DNA from 2 places in the Ureibacillus sp. MALMAid1270 genome. Region 1 is predicted to be linked to the other one. Evidence: riboswitches for the same ligand, from Rfam matches in the RefSeq annotation. Region 1 holds a riboswitch; the other holds the start of a gene.
The links. Region 1 has a riboswitch for glycine ahead of gcvT (glycine cleavage system aminomethyltransferase GcvT). Riboswitches for the same ligand answer to the same signal wherever they lie in the genome.
Positions count from the first base shown of each region.

Region 2: another riboswitch for glycine. It lies ahead of ACOQFO_RS14090 (amino acid permease); the one in region 1 lies ahead of gcvT (glycine cleavage system aminomethyltransferase GcvT).

Region 1 is NZ_JBMIRP010000097.1:84,654-88,389, forward strand. It holds gene ACOQFO_RS15800 (shikimate kinase) at 1-407, shown strand, start outside; glycine riboswitch at 538-710, shown strand; gene gcvT (glycine cleavage system aminomethyltransferase GcvT) at 949-2,052, shown strand; gene gcvPA (aminomethyl-transferring glycine dehydrogenase subunit GcvPA) at 2,074-3,420, shown strand; gene gcvPB (aminomethyl-transferring glycine dehydrogenase subunit GcvPB) at 3,413-3,736, shown strand, end outside.
Region 2 is NZ_JBMIRP010000095.1:81,422-85,157, forward strand. It holds gene ACOQFO_RS14090 (amino acid permease) at 1,186-2,529, opposite strand; glycine riboswitch at 2,791-2,867, opposite strand; gene ACOQFO_RS14095 (VanZ family protein) at 3,133-3,633, opposite strand; gene ACOQFO_RS14100 (aldo/keto reductase) at 3,630-3,736, opposite strand, start outside.

The DNA of each region.
Region 1 (3,736 bases):
TTGTAAGACAACAAGGAATGTCCATACCCGAAATATTTGAGAAGTATGGAGAAGAATATTTTAGAAAATTAGAAACTGATTTTTTGCTTAATTTTCGAGATGAAGCCTGTATTATTTCAACAGGTGGAGGCGTTGCCGTTAATGAAGAAAATCGTAAAATAATGCGAAGAACTGGTTTAGTATTCTTTCTAGATGCGAATTTTGAAGATATTTATAAGAGAGTAAAAAACGATAAAAATCGACCAATCGTACAAAAATCGACTAAAAATGAATTAGAGCAATTGTATTTTAGTAGAAAAAAATATTATCACCTAGCAGGGCATATAAGAGTGTTAACAGAGAATAGAAGTATTCGTCAAATCGTTGAGTATATTGCCTTCCAAGTTAATCGGTTAAAAGGCGAATAATGTCGTACTTAAGAATTATATTGTTCGCTTTTTGTCTAATTTTAAAAAAAGATTGGCTTTTTCTCCGGTTGAATGTTAGGATATAGACTGTAAATAATGTTTTGTACATTGAATTTTGAATAGTGTGCGGATGAATGTACGTGGAGAGAACGTGAACATAATGTTATTCCTTTGAATGTGGTAACGCTGATTAGAATTTTTTCAATCATCTGACATTCTAACCAAGGAATCATGAGATTAGCGTCGCCGAAGGAGCAAGTAGTGATCTATGAATCTCTCAGGCAAAAAGACTCGTACAGGACGCGTCTCTGGAGAGTGCTGTTATTTCTTCTATAATGGATAACTTAAATACATTGTAATGTAAATACAGCCACCAAAGAGGAAAGCTTAGTTTCACAAAAAGTCTAACTAGGTGTAACTTTCAGGTGCAAGGACAGAGGATTCCTCGATTTTTGAGGGATTCGTCTGTCCTTTTTTTATGAATCTCTCAAAGTTGTCTACTAAACATTCAATGTAATGATTATCTAAAGGGGGATTTACTGTGGAAACCAATTTAAAACGAACACCATTATTCGAAGAGTATGCAAAATCTGGTGGAAAAACAATTGATTTTGGCGGTTGGGAATTACCAGTTCAGTTTTCTTCTATTAAAGAAGAACATGATGCTGTTCGTAATCGTGCAGGTTTGTTTGATGTTTCACATATGGGAGAGATTTTTGTCGAAGGCAATGATGCCCTTAATTACTTACAAAAATTATTGTCGAATGATATTTCTAAAATTCAAATCGGCGGTGCACAATATAATGCTATGTGCTATGAGAACGGCGGAGTAGTGGACGATTTAATCGTTTATTTCCTTGAAGAAAATCGCTATCTACTATGTGTTAATGCAGCTAATATTGAAAAAGATTACGACTGGATGATTAGTAACGCAGAAGGTGACGTAACAATTACAAATAAGTCATCTGAGTATGCTCAAATTGCACTTCAAGGACCATTATCTGAAGAAGTACTTCAAACTTTAACAGAAACTGATCTTTCTGAGATTAAATCTTTCAAATTTAAAGATAATGTTGATGTTGCAGGTAACAATGTACTAGTTTCTCGCAGTGGTTACACAGGGGAAGATGGTTTTGAATTATATGGTATACCTGAAGCGATTGTAGATTTATGGTCAAAAATTTTAGAAGCTGGTAAAGACAAAGGAGTAATTCCTGCTGGTCTAGGTGCTCGTGATACATTACGCTTTGAAGCTGGTTTACCACTTTACGGTCAAGAATTATCGAAAGATATTTCACCATTAGAAGCTGGTATCGGATTTGCTGTAAAGTTACAAAAAGAAAGTGACTTTATTGGTAAAAAAGCTTTAATAGCACAAAAAGAAGCTGGATTACCACGGAAACTTGTTGGTGTTGAGATGATCGATAAAGGTATTCCTCGCCACGGATATAAGGTTTTCAAAGATGGAGTTGAAATCGGTGAGATTACAACTGGTACTCAATTACCATCTACAAAACGAAATGTCGGTTTAGCATTAATCGATTCAAAATTTACTGAGCTAGGGCTTGAAGTAGAAATTGAAATTCGAAATAAACGAGTATTAGCAAAAACGGTAGCAACACCTTTTTATAAACGCGCTAAATAAAAGGAAAGAGGGTATTAATACATGGTACATCGCTATCTTCCGATGACGGAAAATGATAAAAAAGAAATGCTTGAAACTATAGGAATTCAAAGCATCGATGAGTTATTTGCAGATATCCCTGAAAAAGTTCGCTTTAAAGGATTACTAAACATTCCTGAGGCGAAATCAGAGTCAGCATTACTAAAAGAATTGAAACAACTTGCTTCAAAAAATAGTGATACAGAAACGAATGTATCATTCTTAGGAGCTGGTGTATACAATCACTATAAACCTGTTATCGTTGATCATGTTATTTCAAGATCTGAATTTTATACTGCTTATACACCATATCAACCTGAGATTTCACAAGGTGAGTTACAAGCTATTTTTGAATTCCAAACTATGATTGCTGAATTAACTGGTATGGATTTAGCGAACTCTTCAATGTATGATGGGGGAACTTCATTAGCTGAAGCCGGTATGTTAGCTGCTGCTCATACTAAACGTAAAAAGCTTTTAGTCTCTGAAGCTGTTCACCCTGAATACCGTGATGTAGTTGCTACTTATGCAAAAGGACAATCAATTGAAATCGTCATAATTCCAACAAAAGATGGGGTTACTGATGTAGAAGCATTAAAAGAATTGCTAGATAGCGATACTGCTGCAGTAATGGTTCAATATCCAAACTTCTTTGGTCAAGTTGAAGATATTAAAACAATTGGCGAACTTGCTCATGACGCAAAAGGCTTATTTGTTGTATCTTCAAATCCACTAGCTTTAGGGATTTTAACACCTCCAGGAAAACTAGGCGCAGATATTACTGTAGGAGATGCACAACCATTTGGTATCCCTGAAAGTTTTGGTGGACCATATTGTGGTTATTTTGCTACAACAAAACAATTAATGCGTAAAGTACCTGGTCGTTTAGTTGGTGAAACAGTTGACCATGACGGTCGCCGTGGTTTCGTTTTAACATTACAAGCTCGTGAGCAACATATTCGTCGTGAAAAAGCGACTTCTAATATTTGTTCAAACCAAGCATTACTTGCACTTGCTGCTTCAGTTGCTATGACAGCACTAGGTAAAAAAGGTGTTCAAGAAATGGCTAAGCAAAATATCGTGAAAACTCGTTTTGCGAAAAATGCTTTTGAAGCTGCTGGTTTCGAGGTTCCATTCCAAGGTGCACATTTCAACGAAATCGTTGTGAAAACAAACAAACCTGTAAGTGAAATCAATAAAGCATTATTGACAAAAGGAATTATTGGTGGATTCGACTTAGGAAGAGTTTACCCTGAACTAGAAAACCATGTATTAATCGCAGTTACTGAATTACGTACTAGAGAAGAAATTGAAAGCTTAGTTGCAGAAATGGGGGCTTACAATGCATAACGACAATCAATCTCTTATTTTTGAATTAACAAAAGAAGGTCGAGTAGGCTACAGTTTACCTGAATTAGACGTAGAAGATATTGATCTGTCAGACCTTTTACCTGAAGGAAATATCCGTACAGAAGAGGCAGAACTACCAGAGGTTGCTGAACTTGATATTATGCGTCATTATACAGCGCTATCTCGTCGTAACCATGGTGTAGACTCAGGATTCTATCCACTTGGTTCTTGTACGATGAAATATAATCCGAAAATTAACGAAAATGTTGCTCGTATTTCAGGCTTTGCTAATATTCATCCATTACAAGATGAGTCA
Region 2 (3,736 bases), on a different contig from region 1:
CCATAAGAAGCGTGTTAATGGAGAAAACTTGCTGGAAAAGTTAGTGGAGTGTCCATAAGAGGCGTGTTAATGGACAAAACCAGGTTGAAAAGTAGGTGGAGTGTCCATAAGAAGCGTGTTAATGGACAAAACCTGATTGAAAGGTAGGTGGAGTGTCCATAAGAAGCGTGTTAATGGACAAAACCAGGTTGAAAAGTAGGTGGAATGTCCATAAGAAGTGTGTTAATGGACAAAACTTGCTGGAAAAGTTAGTGGAGTGTCCATAAGAGGCGGGTTAATGGACAAAACTTGGTGAAAAAGTTAGTGGAATGTCCATAAGAAGTGTGTTAATGGACAAAACCAGGTTGAAAAGTAGGTGGAATGTCCATTACAAGCGAGTAAATGGACAAAACTCGGTGAAAAAGATAGTGGAATGTCCATAAGAGGCAGGTTAATGGACAAAACTTGGTGAAAAAGTTAGTGGAATGTCCATAAGAGGCAGGTTAATGGACAAAACTTGCTGGAAAAGTTAGTGGAGTGTCCATAAGAGGCAGGTTAATGGACAAAACCAGGTTGAAAAAAAGGTGGAATGTCCATATGAAGCGGGTTAATGGACAAAACTTGGTGAAAAAGAGGTTGAAGTATCCATAAGAAACAGTTTATTGGATACATTTCGATGGAAAAGGTTGGGTTTTGTCCATTATCATTTTTCTCTGTGCCCAAATCGACCCGAAATCCATGTGAATGGTAACATAGAACGGTTCTCAGTGCCCAAACAGCTCGAAAATCCACCTCAAAAGTAACATAGAGCGGCTCTCAGTGCCCAAACAGCTCGAAAATCCACCTGAAAGGTAACATAGAGCGGCTCTAAGTGCCCAAATCGACCCGTAATCCACCTCAAAGGTAACATAGAGCGGCTCTAAGTGCCCAAACAGCCCGAAAATCCACCTCAAAGGTAACATAGACCCGTTCTCTGTGCCCAAATCGACCCGAAATCCACCTCAAAGGTAACATAGAGCGGCTCTCACTGCCCAAACATCCCGAAAATCCACCTCAAAGGCAACATAGAACCGTACTCAGTGCCCAAACAGCTCACAATTCCACCTCAAAGGTAACATAGAAGTCCACTTCGCACCCAATCCGTCCACAAAACAAAAAAGAGAAGCGCACAAACGCTTCTCCATACTTCATTCCATTCCTCACAAACTACTTCTTTGCTTTCCTCATTCCATAAATAAAGAACAACAAAATAAACCAAATCGGCGTAAGCAGTAAAGCCGGTCTTGTATCATCGGAAACAAACATAATTCCCAAAATCACCACGAATAGAACTAGTACCACATAGTTAATGAACGGTGTTAGTGGTGCTTTGAAATGTGATTTTTTGTGTAAATCTGGACGTTTTTTCAAATAAACTAAATGAGAAATCAAAATGATACTCCACACCCAAATGAAACAAATCGCACTAATCGTTGTAACAATGCTAAAAGCAGATTCAGGTACTAAATAGCTTAATAAAGCCCCAACAGAAACAACGATCGCTGAAACAATCAATGCATTTCCAGGTACGTGATTTTTATTTAACTTGGAGAATGCTTTTGGACCTTGTTTATTTTTACTTAAGTTAAACATCATGCGGCTAGTGGAGAATAAACCACTGTTCCCGGCAGAAGCTGCAGATGTAATGACGACGAAATTAATAATACCAGCCGCTACTGGAATCCCAACCAAAGTAAACACTTGTACAAATGGACTATTTGCTGCACTTAACTCTGTCCATGGGTTGATAGATAAAATAACGAAAATCGCTCCGACATAAAATAGCAAGATGCGGACAGGGATTTTATTAATCGCTGATGGAATATTTTTTTGTGGATCCGCAGTTTCAGCTGCAGAAACCCCTACTAATTCAACCCCTACAAATGCGAATACTACCATTTGGAAGGCGAATAAAAATCCTGAAATACCATTCGGGAAGAAACCACCATGTTCCCATAAATTTGAAACTGACACATAGCCTGTATCTGTTTGGAATCCAGTAATAATCATCACAATTCCTATAATTATTAATGCAACTATCGTAATTACTTTAATAATAGCGAACCAAAACTCTAACTCTCCAAATAATTTTACAGTTAATAAATTCAAGGCTAATAAAATTATTAAACATAGGATTGCAGGGATCCATTGAGGAATGTCAAACCAGTGTCGAACATAAACACCAACCGCAATAATATCTGCCATAGCAGTCATAATCCAACAAAACCAGTAAGTCCATCCTGTGATAAATCCTGCCCAGTCACCTAAATAATCTGTAGCGAAATCTGTAAAAGATGAATAGCGTGAGTTTGATAATAACATTTCACCTAATGAGCGCATTACAAAAAATAGCGCCACACCAATGATTAAATATACAAATAGGACGGACGGACCGGCTTTTTCTATCGCTGCTCCTGATCCTAAAAATAAACCTGTACCAATCGTTCCACCAATAGCAATCAATTGAACATGTCGGTTTTTCAATTCTCGTTTTAACTCTTGCTGTGCCATTAGAATGCCTCCAAAAATATTAGATTTGCTATTTTGCTGCTAATATTACTAAACAATGCATTTCTGATGGATTCACGATTTCTGTATCCTAATTGGACATTTATGATGTGACCCCCCTGTGTCGCAAACAAGAACTGGGACAGAAAGCCTGTCCCCAATGTCCCTCCAAGAAAATAAAAAAAGAGATGGTAGGATACCATCTCTGAAAAGTCGAAGAAGAGGAATAAATAAATGTAAATGCATCATTTCATTTAATATTCGTTTCTAGCTTCTGTCCTTTTGCCTGAGATTGTGAACCCTTCGGCGTCGCGTAATGCGAACTCTCCAGAAATTGCTCCAGCTATAGTCCCCCCATAGCCTTCATCGCACTATATGTAATTGAATTCAATTGTACAACTCACCTTGCAATTGAATTTATAGTGAATATAACAGTTATTTATCAAACTTACAATACTACGAAACTATTTTAATGCTTCTAGTAAAGTAATTACAAGTACATAAAAGAATTGCAATAGGGTGAAACAGTGAATAATGTAATAAATAAGAATAGTGAGAGAAATCGATACTTCCAACCGAAAACATAAAAAAACTGACAAAAAATTGTCAGTTCGTCATTGAGTTCATTTTTCTATTTTTGATATATTCTCTTAATGAAAATAGTATTTTTAATATAACAATAAAAGTAATAGCCCCAGTTGTATCAAGCAAAACATCTTGGAAAGCGCCTGTTCTACCAGCAAGAAAGGTTTGTCGGTATTCATCAAGGCAGGCGAGAGTAAAAGTTGTAAGTATTGCGTATATGACAGCTAGTTTTAATTTGAATTTTCTATAGACTATATAAAACAAGCTCGCTAATAGACCAAAACCAATGAAGTGAAAACTTTTTCGAATTAAGAATTCAATAAAGTAAAAATAGCCACGAGTTTCTACGGAAATGGTTTTTCCCCAATAGGAAAGTTCAATTTTGCTTAACAAATCATAGAAAGGTTGATCAGCTAAAATCGTTCTTAATGATGGAACTAGCGTTTGCTGTTCATAAGTGGTGTTCGAAAATACGAAAAGTATGAGCAACCCAACCGCTAAAAGTAATAAATATTTTTTCATCGGTGCTCTTCGTACATGTCTTGCTTAACGATATTTTTTAGTAGCTCTACATTCTTTATCTGTTGAGCTGTTTTATATGCGGCAATATTATCAAGAAGCTGCT